DNA from 2 places in the Roseateles cavernae genome. Region 2 is predicted to be linked to the other one. Evidence: riboswitches for the same ligand, from Rfam matches in the RefSeq annotation. Region 2 holds a riboswitch; the other holds the start of a gene.

Region 1 (6,675 bases), on a different contig from region 2:
TCGCCCATCAGCTGACGGGTCAGCGGCTCCAGCGCGACCGGCCGCCTCTCGACGCTGCCCACCGCCTGCTGGCGCGCCAGCAGCAGCAGCTGCTCGACCAGATGGCCGGCTCGCTCGATGCCGGCGCCCAGGCGCTGCTGGATCAGCGCGCGCTCGGGCTCGCCGCCGCTGCGCTGCAGGGCCTGCAGCTGCAGCTTCAGCGCGGTCAGCGGCGAGCGCAGCTCATGGGCGGCGTCGGCGACGAAATGCTGCTGCGCGTCGAAGGCCTGGCGCATGCGCGCCAGCAGCGAGTTCAGCTCCTGCACCATGGGCTGGATCTCGGCCGGCAGGCCGCCCTCGCCCACCGGCGACAAATCCTCGGCCGCCCGCGCCGCCAGCTGCTTGCGCACCCGCTCGACCGGCGCCAGCGAGCGGCTCACCACCCAGCCCACCACCGCCATCAGCAGCGGCAGCACGATGGCGATGGGCGTGATCGTGCGCCAGGCCAGCCGCCCGGCCAGGCGCTGGCGCACCGCCAGCTCCTGGGCCACCTGCACCACCCGGCCGCCGGTCTGCATCGACAGCACGCGGTACTGCTTGCCCTCCGACTCGACAGTGGTGAAGCCCAGCACCGCGCGCTGCGGCAGCCGCGCCCGCGGCGCCGGTGCGAACAGCTGCAGGCCGTCGTCGGTCCAGGCCTGGATGATCAGCTCCAGCTCCTCGGGCAGATGGCGCGGCGGCGCGGCGCCGCCGATGGACAGCGCCATCTGCTGCATCTGGTAGTCAAAGATCGCGTCGGCCTCCTGCAAGGCCGTGCGGTAGGCGCTCCAGGCCTGCAGCAGCGCCGCCAGACTGACGGCACCCAGCAGGAACAGCATCAGCCGGCGCCGCAGCGAGGGGGCAGGTCTTGCCGTACTCATTGCTTGGGCACCATATAGCCCAGGCCGCGCACATTCTGGATCAGGCCGGGCCCGAGCTTCTTGCGTAGGCCGTGGATATAGACCTCGACCGCATTGCTCGTGACCTCGTCCTTCCAGCTGTAGAGCTTCTCCTCCAGCTGCTGGCGCGACAGCACCAGGCCCGGCCGCGCCAGCAGCGGTTCCAGCACCGCCCATTCGCGCGCCGACAGCGTGACCGGCTGGCCGCCGACCGTGGCCTCATGGGTGGCAGGATTCAGGCTGACGCCCAGATGCTCGTAGACCGGCTCGGCGCGGCCGCTGGCGCGGCGCAGCAGTGCGCGGATGCGGGCCAGCAGCTCGTCGAGCTCGAAGGGCTTGAGCACATAGTCGTCGGCGCCGGCGTCCAGCCCCTCGACCCGCTGCGCCAGCGCGTCGCGGGCGGTGGCGATCAGCACCGGCAGGCGCTGCTTGCGCGCGCGCAAGGCGCGCAGCACGCTCATGCCGTCGCGCCGGGGCAGGCCCAGGTCGAGCAGCAGCAGGTCGTAGTCCTGGGCCTGCAGCGCCGTGTCGGCCTGCTCGCCATCGCGCACCCAGTCGACCGCATAGCCCTCGGCGCGCAGCAGGTCCAGCAGCTGCTCGCCAATCATCTGATCGTCTTCCACCAGCAATAAACGCATGCCGGTATTGTCCACGCCCGGCTTAGGCCGGGCTTAGGGTGGCCCTCAGTACAGATAGGTCAGCATCACCATGCCGGTCGGGCTGGCCTTGCGCTGCACCAGCGGGCTCTTGGCCGCGTCGCCGAGCAGGCGGGTCGCGCCCAGCGAGCTCATCACGCCCCATTTTTTGTCTATCTTGTACTTCCAGCTGACGCTGGCATCCAGCGAATGGAAGCCGGACTTGGGCGTGTAGATGCCGTACTTGCTCGCCGCCGCCTGGGCCGGGCTGACGCCAAAAAAGGCCTGCGTGTACTTCTTGTCACCGGCGCTGGCGCTGAGCCCGATGGACAGTTCGTTGCGCTCGTCGGACCAGACGCCAGCCTCGGCGCCGAGCCGGAAGACGGTGCCGTGGCGAGCGTCCTTCAGTTGGGCGATGTCCTTGTCCTTGCCCTTGCTGAGCGGCAGCTCCACGCCGGCGCTCAGCTGCACGGTGTCCATCAGGCTGTAGCTCAGGCCCAGATTGAGCGTGCCTATGGTCTTGATCTCGCCCATGCCCTTGAGCTCCTTAGCGCCGCCGGAGATGCCCTTCTTGTCCTTGTCGTTGCGGCCGCCGCGCAGCCCCAGCGAGGCGCTATAGCCCAGCGGGCCGGTTTCGCCGGCCCAGCCTATGCCGCGCATGGTGCTGGCGAAGAAGCCATTGCTCATCTGGTAGTCGATCCCGGGCAGCACGCCGCCCTCGATCTTCTTGGCACCGGCGTACTTGGCATCGAAGCCCACCCCGATGCCCAGCATCAGGGTGTTGCCCCCGGCAGGCTCGGCGCCGGCCTGGGCATGGGACAGTGCTGGCACCAGGCCCAGGCTCAGCAGCAGGGCGGCGGCCGCAGCGGTTTGACGGCCGGCAATGAGTTTGGATGGCTTGTTCATGAGTGGTGGGTCGAGTAGGGAAAGTGGTGGGAGCAATCAATCCATAGCGCCGACGATCTCGGCGAAGGGCTGTACGGTGGTGATGCGCGGGTTGGCATCCTTCAAGGCGGCACTGAGCCGCAAGACGATGCGGTCCTTGGCGTCGGGCAGATAAGTCCGGGCACCGGCCGGCAGATGCACGGTGAGTGCGCAATCGGGCCGTTGCTCGCAACGGAACTGCAGGCTGTGAACCTTGGGGGCGAAGACGCCGGCGAAGCCGGCCTGGCGCTTGGCAAAGCCGTTCATCTGCGCCGCAGCACGCGTCAGGTCGGCGTAACGGAATTCCCGGCCGTCGGGCAACTGCACCAGCAGATCGATGTTCAGATCGAGATCATCCAGCGGCCTGTTGGCATGCATGGTGGCGGCGACGTCGGCCCTGGCCAGCGCCGCCGGGCGCTCGAAGCGGCCATCGGCCAGCAAGGGGACGTCGACACGCCGACCTTGCTCGACATACCAGAGCCGCAGGTCCTCGCCCGGCGTGAGCGCCCGCAGACGGTGTTGCAGCCGGATCGCATCGCGCTCTTCGGGTGCCAGCCGGTCGAGCGCGGCCGCCATCTCGAACACGGTGCGCGCCGGCAGCTGGGCATTGCTGGCGGCGCAGGCCGGTCGGCCGTCGGCCAGGGCCAGCACCAGGCCTAGCATCGCCAGCAGGCCGTGGCCGCTCAAGGCAGGACCCCGGCGCAGGCGTCGCCCGGCGCGGCGCGGTGTGGATAGCGGTACTTCATGCTCAAGCCTTCCCTTCTTGCTTGTGAACCCGCCGATCGACGGCGTCCCCGGGTATCTCCCGGGTGATCGCAGTGTCGGCAGCGACGCTGAAGATTTCATGCACCCTGCATGAAGACTTGCTGAATCCCAAGCCGCGAGCTCGGCGAGCTCAAACCATGGCTACAATGCCGCCGGTCAGGAGAGAGCTTCCTAGCGGAAGCCGCCGAAGGCGCAGTGGCGATGGTGATCCCAAGCTGCGAACGCTCAGGCAAAAGGACTGACAAAACGCCCAGAACCGGGCGTTCCTCACTGGAGAGAGGCGGGCCCCGAGTCCGTCCACCGAAGGGGCAAGCTGTTGGCGAACCGTCAGCGGTCAATCTCTCAGGTAAGCCGGACAGCGAGGGCATCCCCCCGCGCCCCCGATGGGCGTGGGCTGTTTGAATGCCCTCGGAGTTTTCCCATGTCCGCCGACGCTCTCCTCAAGACCCCCCTGCACGCCCTGCATCTCGAACTCGGCGCCAAGATGGTGCCCTTCGGCGGCTATGACATGCCGGTGCAGTACCCGTCGGGCGTGATGGCCGAGCACAAGCACACCCGCGCCGCGGCCGGCCTGTTCGATGTCTCGCACATGGGCCAGCTGCGCCTGGTCGGCGCCGGCGCCGCTGCCGCGCTTGAAACCATCGTGCCGGTCGATGTGATCGACCTGGGCGTGTTCAAGCAGCGCTACGCCCTCTTCACCAACGAGCAGGGCGGCATCCTCGACGACCTGATGATCTGCCGCCGCCCCGACGACCTGTTCGTCGTCGTCAATGCCGGCTGCAAAGTGCAGGACATCGCCCATCTGCAAGCCACCATCGGCACCAAGTGCGAGGTGATTCCCATGCCCGAGCAGGCGCTGCTCGCGCTGCAGGGCCCGCAGGCCGTGACCGCGCTCGCGCGCCTGAACCCCGAGGTCGCCAAGCTGACCTTCATGACCGGCGGCTTCTTCGAGCTGGACGGCATCCCGACCTTCCTGACCCGCTCCGGCTACACCGGCGAGGACGGCTTCGAGATCTCGGTGGCCGGTGCGCAGGCCGAGGCCCTGGCGCGCAAACTGCTGGCCCAGCCCGAGGTCAAGCCCATCGGCCTGGGCGCGCGCGACTCGCTGCGCCTGGAAGCCGGCCTGTGCCTGTATGGCCATGACATCGACACTGGCACGACGCCGGTGGAGGCCTCGCTGACCTGGGCGATCCAGAAGGTGCGCCGCGCCGGCGGTGCGCGCGCCGGCGGCTATCCGGGCGCGGCCGTGGTCGACGCGCAGCTGGCCGGCGGCGCCGCGCGCAAGCGCGTCGGCCTGGTCGGCAGCGAGCGCATGCCGGTGCGCGAAGGCGCAAAGCTGGTGGATGAGGCCGGCGTCGAGATCGGCGTCGTCACCAGCGGCACCCTGGGCCCGACGGTCAACAAGCCGGTGGCCCTGGCCTATCTGAACAGCAGTCATGCGGCCCAGGGCACCCAGGTCTGGGCCATCGTGCGCGACAAGCGCACGCCGATGACCGTCAGCCCCACCCCTTTCACCCCCAACGGTTACTACCGCGGCTGATCAGTCGCACCACCCTACTTCACGGAGCACCCCATGAGCACTATCAAGTACACCGCCGACCACGAGTGGGTCCAGATCGAAGCCGACGGCACGGTCATCGTGGGCATCACGGTCCATGCGCAGGACGCGCTGGGCGATGTGGTCTTTGTCGACCTGCCCGCCGTCGGCGCGAGCTTTGCCGAGAAGGATGTGGCCGGTGTGGTCGAGTCGGTCAAGGCCGCGGCCGATGTCTATATGCCGGTGTCGGGTGAGATCACCGAGGTCAACGAAGCGCTGCGCGACGACCCCTCGCTGGCCAATAGCGACCCGCTGAAGGCCGGCTGGTTCTTCAAGGTCAAGCTCAGCAAGCCGGCCGAGCTGGACGCGCTGATGGACAGCACGGCCTATGACGAGCTGGTCAAGAACAGCTGATCGCTGCTGACCTGAACCGATGAAAAACGGGCACTCCGGTGCCCGTTGTTGTACCCCGCAAGGATTGTTGCCATGTTGATGTCTGCTCTGAAGCCCCTGGGCGAGCTCGAGAACGCCGCCGAATTCCACGCCCGCCATATCGGCCCCGATGCGGCCGACGAGGCCGGCATGCTGTCGGTGATCGGCGCGGCCTCGCGCCGCGCGCTGATCGAGGCCATCGTGCCCGCCAGCATCAAGCGCGCCGTGGGCATGGACCTGCCCGCCGCCGCCAGCGAGGCCCAGGCCCTGGCCGAGCTGAAGGCGGTCGCCGCCAGGAACCGGGTGCTAAAGAGCTATATCGGCCAGGGCTATTACGGCACGCTGACCCCGGGCGTCATCCTGCGCAACATCCTCGAGAACCCCGCCTGGTACACCGCCTACACGCCTTACCAGGCCGAGATCTCGCAGGGCCGCATGGAGGCCCTGGTCAACTTCCAGACCATGGTCACCGACCTGACCGGCATGGCCATCGCCAATGCCTCGATGCTCGATGAGGCCACCGCCGCCGCCGAGGCGATGACACTGGCCGCCCGCGTGGGCAAGAGCAAGAGCCAGGTCTTCTTCGTCGCCGACGACGTGCTGCCGCAAAGCCTGGAAGTGATCCAGACCCGCGCCGCGCCGCTGGGCATCACGGTGCAGGTCGGCCCGGCCGCCGAGGCCGGCAAGAGCCCCTGCTTTGCCGCGCTGCTGCAATACCCGGGCGTCAACGGCGAGATCCGCGGCCTGCAGGCCGCCGCCGACGCACTGCATGCCCAGGGCGCGCTGCTGATCGCCGCAGCCGACCTGCTGGCCCTGACACTGCTGAAGGCCCCCGGCGAGCAAGGCGCCGACATCGCGATCGGCACGACCCAGCGCCTGGGCATGCCCATGGGCGCCGGTGGCCCGCATGCCGCCTATATGGCCTGCAAGGACGAATTCAAGCGCAGCCTGCCGGGCCGCCTGGTGGGCGTCAGCATCGACGCGCATGGCAACAAGGCCTATCGCCTGGCGCTGCAGACCCGCGAGCAGCACATCCGCCGCGAGAAGGCCACTTCGAACATCTGCACGGCCCAGGTGCTGCCGGCCGTGGTCGCCAGCATGTATGCGGTCTATCACGGCCCGGATGGCCTGAAGCGCATCGCACAGCGCGTCGCCAGCTACACGGCACTGCTGGCCAAGGGCCTGAAGGGTCTGGGCTATGAGATCGCCAATGCCGGCGCCTTCGACACGCTGCAGGTCCTGAGCGGGGACAAGACGGCCGCGCTGCTGGCCGGCGCCGTCGCCGCCGGCATGAACTTCCGCCGCGCCTCGGCCACCAGCCTGTCGATCTCGCTGGATGAGACCAGCACGCGGGCCGATCTGGCCGCCATCCTGGCGGTGTTCGGCGCGGGGGCCACCGACTTCGATACCGCCGGTATCGCTGCGCTGATCCCGGCCGAGCTGGTGCGTGCCAGCGCCTACCTGA
Region 2 (6,675 bases):
GAGCCGGCCGCAGCGATCGCGCCGGCCTGATGCAGCAAGGCCTCGATCAGGCTGGTCTTGCCGGCGCCGGCCGGCCCCACCAGGGCCAGGGCGCGGATCTGGGCGATCTGCGCGGAGAGGCCCAGACTGCCCGGGGCTGCAGTCTCTGGGGCCTTGCTGTGGCTGGCGGGCATGGGCGCACTCCTTCGGTCATTGCACAGGGATGACGGCTGAAGCAGTGCCGGGTCTTGAGCCCCGGCTTGGGCACAGCCTAGGGCAAGCGCGGCTGCGGCACAAGAGGCCTGTTCCCTGGGCGCGCCGCCGCGCGGCTGGCCGCCGTGAAGGCGTAATCCAGCTCCGGCACGCGGCCGCCGACGATGTCGGCGATGGCCGCGCCCGAGCCGCAGCTGTGGGTCCAGCCTAGCGTGCCATGGCCGGTATTGAGAAAGAGGTTGCCGATCCTGCTGCGGCCGATATAGGGCAGATTGGACGGGGTGGCGGGGCGCAGGCCGGTCCAGTACTGCGCGCCCGAGCCGTCGCTCATCTGCGGGAACAGCTCGCGGGTGCGTCGCACGATGGCCTCGCAGCGGGCCAGGTTCAGGCTCGTGTCGTAGCCGTTGAGCTCGGCCGTGCCGGCGATGCGCAGCCGGTCGCCCAGGCGCGAGAACACCAGCTTGTACTCGTCGTCGGTCAGCGAGACCTGGTAGCTGTGCTCGGGCGCGGTGACCGGCAAGGTGACCGAATAGCCCTTGGCCGGATAGATGTTCAGATCGACACCCAGCTCGCGTGCCAGGCCGCGGCTGAACGAGCCCAGGCACAGCACATGGGCGTCGGCCTGCAGGCGCTGCACCTCGCCGCGCGCATCGGCCACGATGAGCTGATCGATGCGGTCGCCGCTGCGCTCGAAGCCCAGGATGCGGGTCTCGTAGCGGAACTGCACGCCGGCCGCCGCGCACAGCCGCGCCAGTTCCTGCGTGAACAGGTGCGCGTCGCCCGACTCGTCGCTGGGGGTCATGCTGCCGCCGACGATCTTTGAGCGGCACTGCGCCAGCGCCGGCTCGATGGCCACGCACTCGTCCGGGCTCTTCATGTCCAGCTCGCAGCCCTGCTCGCGCATCAGGCGGGCCGGTTCCTGGGCCGCCTCGTACTCGGCCTCGCTGGTGTAGAAGTGCAGGATGCCCTGGGTGCGCTGCGCGTACTCGATGCCGGTGGCGGCGCGCAGCGCCTGCAGCTTGGCGCGGCTGTACAGGCCCAGGCTGACGATGTTGCGGATATTGTGGGCGGTACGGCCCGGTGTGCATTCACGCAGGAACTGCAGGCCCCAGCGCCATTGCGCGGCATCGGCACGCAGGCGGAACAGCAGCGGCGCATCCTCGCGCATCAGCCACTTCAGCACCTTCAGCGGCGCGCCCGGATTGGCCCAGGGCTCGGCGTGCGAGACCGAGATCTGGCCGCCGTTGGCGAAGCTGGTCTCCAGGCCGGCAGCCGGCTGGCGCTCGATGACGGTGACCTCGTGGCCGGCCTGGCGCAGATACCAGGCGGTGGTGATGCCGGTGACGCCGGCGCCGAGAACGATGACTTGCATGCTGAACTCCAGGAGGAGCTGAGCGCCAGACGGACGTGGGTTATGGAGGGAAGAAACCCGGGCATGCGTGCGCCTGACGCGCGCCGCTCCCGCTGTCCCTGATACCTGAGAGATTCAGCGCCCATCACCCGATGTGCGCCTTGCTCCTTCGGTGGCGGTCCCTTGCGGACCGCGCTCTCCAGCATTCGGCTTGTGACGGATCCAGTACGGGGCCTGAGCGAGTATGGGAGCTTGCGCCTTCGGCGGCATGCGCGAGGGCATGCTCTCTCCTGAATCCGGGGCCCAGTGTAGGCGGGGCCCTGATGGGGCGTCAACCCTGCGCGGGCGCCGCGGCCGTCGCCTGCAGTAAGCTGGCGGGCCATCCCCGTGCGGGAGTTCACGATGCGTCTCGAATCCATGTCCAAACTGAGTCTTGCTGTCGCCAGTGTCATTTTTGCCGTGGCCTGCGGCGGGGGCGGGGGCGGCGAGGTGGTCGCCGCGCCCACCCCGCCGGCGACACCGCCGCCCGCTGCGGCGCCGCAGCTGACGACTCTGCACAGCGGCTTGTCGGCGCCCTGGGGCCTGGCCCTGCTGCCCGATGGCCGCATGCTGGTGACGCAAAAGGCCGGCAGCCTGCTGCTGCTCAGCGCCGATGGCCGCAGCACGCTGGCCACGATCAGCGGCGTGCCGGCGGTCGTCTCGGCCGGCCAGGGCGGCCTGCTCGATGTCGCGCTCGACCCGGACTTCGCGAGCGCGTCCTGGGTCTATCTGTCCTATTCCGAGCCGGGCAGCGGCGCCGAAGCGGGCCGCAGCGGCACCGCGGTGGCGCGTGGTCGCCTGGTCGGCAATGCCTTGCAGGACGTGGTGGTGATCTTCCGCCAGGCGCCCAAGGTCAGCGGGGGCGGCCATTTCGGCTCGCGTTTGGTGTTCTCCAACGACAAGACCCTGTTCGTCACGCTGGGCGAACGCCAGCTCGGCAGCCCCGCGCAAGACCTGGCACAGACCCTGGGCAAGGTGGTGCGCATCCAGCGCGACGGCAGCATCCCGGCCGGCAATCCGGCGCTGGGCGCCGGTGCGCGGCCCGGCATCTGGAGCTATGGCCACCGCAACCCGCAGGGCGCGGCCCTGCATCCGAGCAGCGGCGAGCTCTGGCTCAGCGAGCATGGCCCGCAGGGCGGCGACGAGATCAATATCGCTCGAGCCGGCGCCAATTACGGCTGGCCCATCAAGAGCTATGGCTGCAACTATGGCTCGCCGGTCAGCGAGGGCTGCAGGCTTGGCGGCGGTGTCCATGCGCCGGCCTTTATCGAGCCCCTGACTTACTGGGTGCCGACCTCGGTGGCGCCGGCCGGCCTGGTCTTCTACACCGGCGCGATGTTCCCCGAGTGGCGCGGCCAGCTGTTCTCCGGCGCGCTGGCCGGCCAGGCCCTGTGGCGGTTGCAGCTCAGCGGCAACACGGTGGCCGCGCGCGAGGCGATGTTCGCCAGCCTGGGCGAGCGCTTCCGCGATGTGCGCCAGGCGCCGGACGGCGCGCTGCTGCTGCTGACCGACAGCGGCAAGCTGATGCGGCTGGCGCGCTGAGGGCTTGATGGATGCTGATGCGCCGGCTGCTGCTCGTCGTCGCGCTGGCGCTGCTGGTCTATGGCCTGCTGCTGGCCTGGCTGTACTGGCGCCAGGAGCGCCTGCTCTTCATGCCCCAGCCGCTGCCGGCCGCGCACCGCTTCGCGCTGGGCGACGATGTCCACGAGCTGCAGATCGCCGTGCCCGATGCCCGGCTGTCGGCCCTGCATCTGCGCCTGCCGGCGCCCTGCGGCCTGGTGTTCTTTCTGCACGGCAATGCCGGCAATCTGGACAGCTGGTTCGTCAATGTCGACTTCTACCGCCGCGCCGGCTACGACCTCTTCATGCTGGACTATCGCGGCTACGGCAAGAGCACGGGCCAGATCGACAGCGAGGCCCAGCTGCGCGCCGATGTGCGGGCCGCCTGGGACAGCGTGGCGCCGCGCTACCGGGGCCTGCGCCGCGTGATCTATGGCCGTTCGCTGGGCACGGCGCTGGCCGCCGGTCTGGCGGCCGAGGTCAGGCCCGAGCTGACCGTGCTGGTCTCGCCCTATGCCAGCATGGCCGCGCTGATGCGCCTGCACTATCCCTGGGTGCCGAGGTGGCTGCTGCGCTATCCGCTCGATACCGCCGCCGCTGTCGCGCGCCTCGACGGCCCCCTGCTGCTGCTGCATGGCGAGCAGGATGAATTGATCCCGCTGCAGCAGGCCGAGCAACTGCTGGCGCACGCGCCGCGAGCCCGGCTGCAGCGCATTGCCGGTGCCGGCCACAATGATCTGCAGAATTTCGAGCCCTATCTGCAGGCCATGCGCGAGGCGCTGCGCGGCCCCTAGTCCGGGTAGGCGCGCGCCAGCACCGCCTGGACGTCCAGCCCGCGCGTGTCCAGGGCGCCGTAAAAGCGGCCATGCCGCGCATCGAAGCGGCTGGCGATGAAGGCCTCGGCGATGGCGGCCGGCGCATCGCGGCGCAGCAGGCAGGCCTGGGCCGTGATCACCAGGCGCTGCGCCAGCTGACGGCCCAGGGCTTCGGCCGGCTCGGTGTGCAGCAGCTCGCGCAGGGCCTGGAGCTCGGTGCGCAAGAGCGTCTCGTCGCCGGCCATCTGCTGCAGCTCGTCGAGCAGCTCGAACGCCGACGGCGGCTCGCGCGCGAGCGCGCGCAGCAGGTCCAGGCACATCACATTGCCCGAGCCCTCCCAGATCGAATTGACCGGCGCCTCGCGGTACAGCCGTGCCATCGGGCCCTCGTCCACATAGCCATTGCCACCGAAGACCTCGATGGCTTCGCCGCAGAGCTCGACCGTGCGCTTGCAGACCCAGAACTTGGCGGCCGGCGTCATCAGCCGCTGCCAGCCGCGCTGCTGCTGCTCGAAGGCCTGGGCCAGGCGCAGCATCAGCACGCAGGCGGCCTCGCTCTCCAGCGCCAGATCGACCAGCACGCTCTGCATCAGCGGCTGCCCGGCCAGCGCGCGGCCGAAAGCTCGGCGCCGGCGTGTGTAGTGCAGGGCCTGGACCAGGGCCTGGCGCTGGATCGCGGCGCTGCCGATCACGCAGCTGAGCCGCGTCGTCGTCGCCATCTCGATGATGGTCGGGATGCCGCGGCCGGGCTCGCCCAGCAGCAGGCCGTGGGCGTCCTGGAACTCGACCTCGGCGCTGCTATTGCTGCGGTTGCCGAGCTTGTGCTTCAGGCGCTGGATCTGCACCGCATTGCGCGTCCCGTCCGGCCGCCAGCGCGGCACGAAGAAGCAGGACGGCCCGTCCTCGGTCTGGGCCACGACCAGATGGGCATCGCTCATCGGCGCCGAGTAGAACCATTTGTGGCCGCGCAAGGCATGGTCGGCGCCGCGCCCGCCAGCGCCGACCGGTGTGGCCCGGGTGGTGTTGGCGCGCACATCGGAGCCGCCCTGTTTCTCGGTCATGCCCATGCCTATCCACAAGCTGCTCTTCTGGTCCAGCGGCAGGTCGCGCGGATCATGGGCGCGCGACAGCAGGCCCGGGCCCAGCCGGGCATAGAGTGCCGGCTCCCTGGCCAGCACCGGGATCGCCGCCTGCGTCATCGTCGCCGGGCATAGCGTGCCGGCTTCGATCTGGCCATGCAGATAGAAGCCGGCCGCAAAAGCCGCCCAGCGGCCGCCGCGCTCGCTGTCATAGGGCAAAGACACCAGGCCCTGGCCGCGGTACAGCGCCAGCAGCGCATGCCAGCTGGGGTGGAAGTCCACCTGGTCGATGCGGCGGCCGCGCCGATCGTGGGTCCGCAGCGTCGGCCCCTGCTGGTTGGCCTGCTCGGCCAGGGCCAAGGTGTCGGCGCTGCCGAGGATGTCGGCATAGCCCTGCAACTGGGGCAGGGCCCAGGCGGCGCCATGGCGCACCAGCCCCTCACGCAGCGCGGCGTCGCTGCTCAGCGGGTTGTAGTCGCTGAGCTCGTCAACCTGGTTGCTGATCTCGTGCGTGCTCCACATCGCGGCTCTCCTGCTGCTGATCGTCCAGCAGCTTGTAGTAGAGCGCGGTGGCGGCCAGTTGACCATCGGGGCTGGCCGCATAGCGCGGGATCTCGCCGGCCTTGAGCCAGCCCAGATGGCGGTAGACGGTCTCGGCATGGGAGCCGGCCTCGGTGTCCAGCACCAGCAGGCTGCAGCCGTCCAGCCGGGCGGCCCGCTCCAGCGCCTGCATCAGCACCGTGGCCAGGCCACGGCCGCGCGCGCTGCTGTGCACCATCAGCTTCTGCACCTCGGCGCGGTGGCGGCCATTGGGCTTCTCGCACAGCGCGAGCTGGGCCGTGCCCAGCAAGTGCCCGCCCTGGGACAAGAGCCACAGCCTGTGGCTCGGGCCCAGCCTGGCCAGCACCGCCTGCCAGTAGGCGCCGGCCTCGGCCTCGTCCAGCGCGGCCAGAAAGCCCAGCGAGGCGCCCCGCTTGACGGCGTCCAGCAGCAGCGCCGTCAGCGCAGGCAGGGCGCTCGTGTCGCCACGCGCCACGGTTTGCAGATGCAGTCCTTCGGTCATTGCTTGCCTTGTGCTGGTGTAGTCTTGCGGTTTGAATAGCCAATGACAAAATACTAACCAATGGTTAGAAAAATTGCAAACCCGCATCTGAACCCGCCGCCACGCGCCAGCGGTGCCAAGGGCATGCACCGGGCCTCGGGGGTGGTGTCGCCGGCGCCCGACGCGCTGCAGAAACCGCTGGCCAAGCCGCAGCCGCGCCAGCGCGCCAAGACGCCCAAGCCCGAGGGGCCGCTGAAGAAGGCGACGGCCTCGGCCCTGCGCCGGGCCGCGCACAAGGAGGCGCTGGAGCAGGGCATCGTCGACGCGGCGCGGGCGCTGTTTGTCGCGCAGGGCCAGGAGGCCGTGACCCTGCGTGAGGTGGCGGCTGCGGTCGGTTATTCCCATGCCACGCTCTACAGCTTCTTCGCCGACAAGGCGGCGCTGCTGGCGCGCCTGGGGGCCGAGGGCCGCGAAGGCCTGCGGGCGGCGCTGGAGGGGCAGCTCAGCGGCCCCGGCGATGCGCGCGCCGCGCTGCGCCGCATGGCCGCCGCCTATCTGCGCTGGGCCGTGGCCCATCCGCACCACTACCGGCTGCTG

Evidence for each region. Region 2 has a riboswitch for glycine ahead of ABGI63_RS06940 (D-amino acid dehydrogenase). Riboswitches for the same ligand answer to the same signal wherever they lie in the genome.
Region 1: another riboswitch for glycine. It lies ahead of gcvT (glycine cleavage system aminomethyltransferase GcvT); the one in region 2 lies ahead of ABGI63_RS06940 (D-amino acid dehydrogenase).

The regions. Positions count from the first base shown of each region.
Region 1 is NZ_JBDPLH010000009.1:52,589-59,263, reverse strand. Features, by position in the region: gene ABGI63_RS20255 (ATP-binding protein) at 1-899, opposite strand, end outside; gene ABGI63_RS20250 (response regulator) at 896-1,555, opposite strand; gene ABGI63_RS20245 (MipA/OmpV family protein) at 1,601-2,458, opposite strand; gene ABGI63_RS20240 (hypothetical protein) at 2,495-3,163, opposite strand; glycine riboswitch at 3,389-3,492, shown strand; glycine riboswitch at 3,502-3,610, shown strand; gene gcvT (glycine cleavage system aminomethyltransferase GcvT) at 3,663-4,781, shown strand; gene gcvH (glycine cleavage system protein GcvH) at 4,815-5,192, shown strand; gene gcvP (aminomethyl-transferring glycine dehydrogenase) at 5,265-6,675, shown strand, end outside.
Region 2 is NZ_JBDPLH010000002.1:11,821-18,495, forward strand. Features, by position in the region: gene fusA (elongation factor G) at 1-173, opposite strand, end outside; gene ABGI63_RS06940 (D-amino acid dehydrogenase) at 251-1,564, opposite strand; glycine riboswitch at 1,647-1,756, opposite strand; glycine riboswitch at 1,757-1,846, opposite strand; gene ABGI63_RS06945 (PQQ-dependent sugar dehydrogenase) at 1,946-3,124, shown strand; gene ABGI63_RS06950 (alpha/beta hydrolase) at 3,136-3,936, shown strand; gene ABGI63_RS06955 (acyl-CoA dehydrogenase family protein) at 3,933-5,558, opposite strand; gene ABGI63_RS06960 (GNAT family N-acetyltransferase) at 5,524-6,099, opposite strand; gene ABGI63_RS06965 (TetR/AcrR family transcriptional regulator) at 6,160-6,675, shown strand, end outside.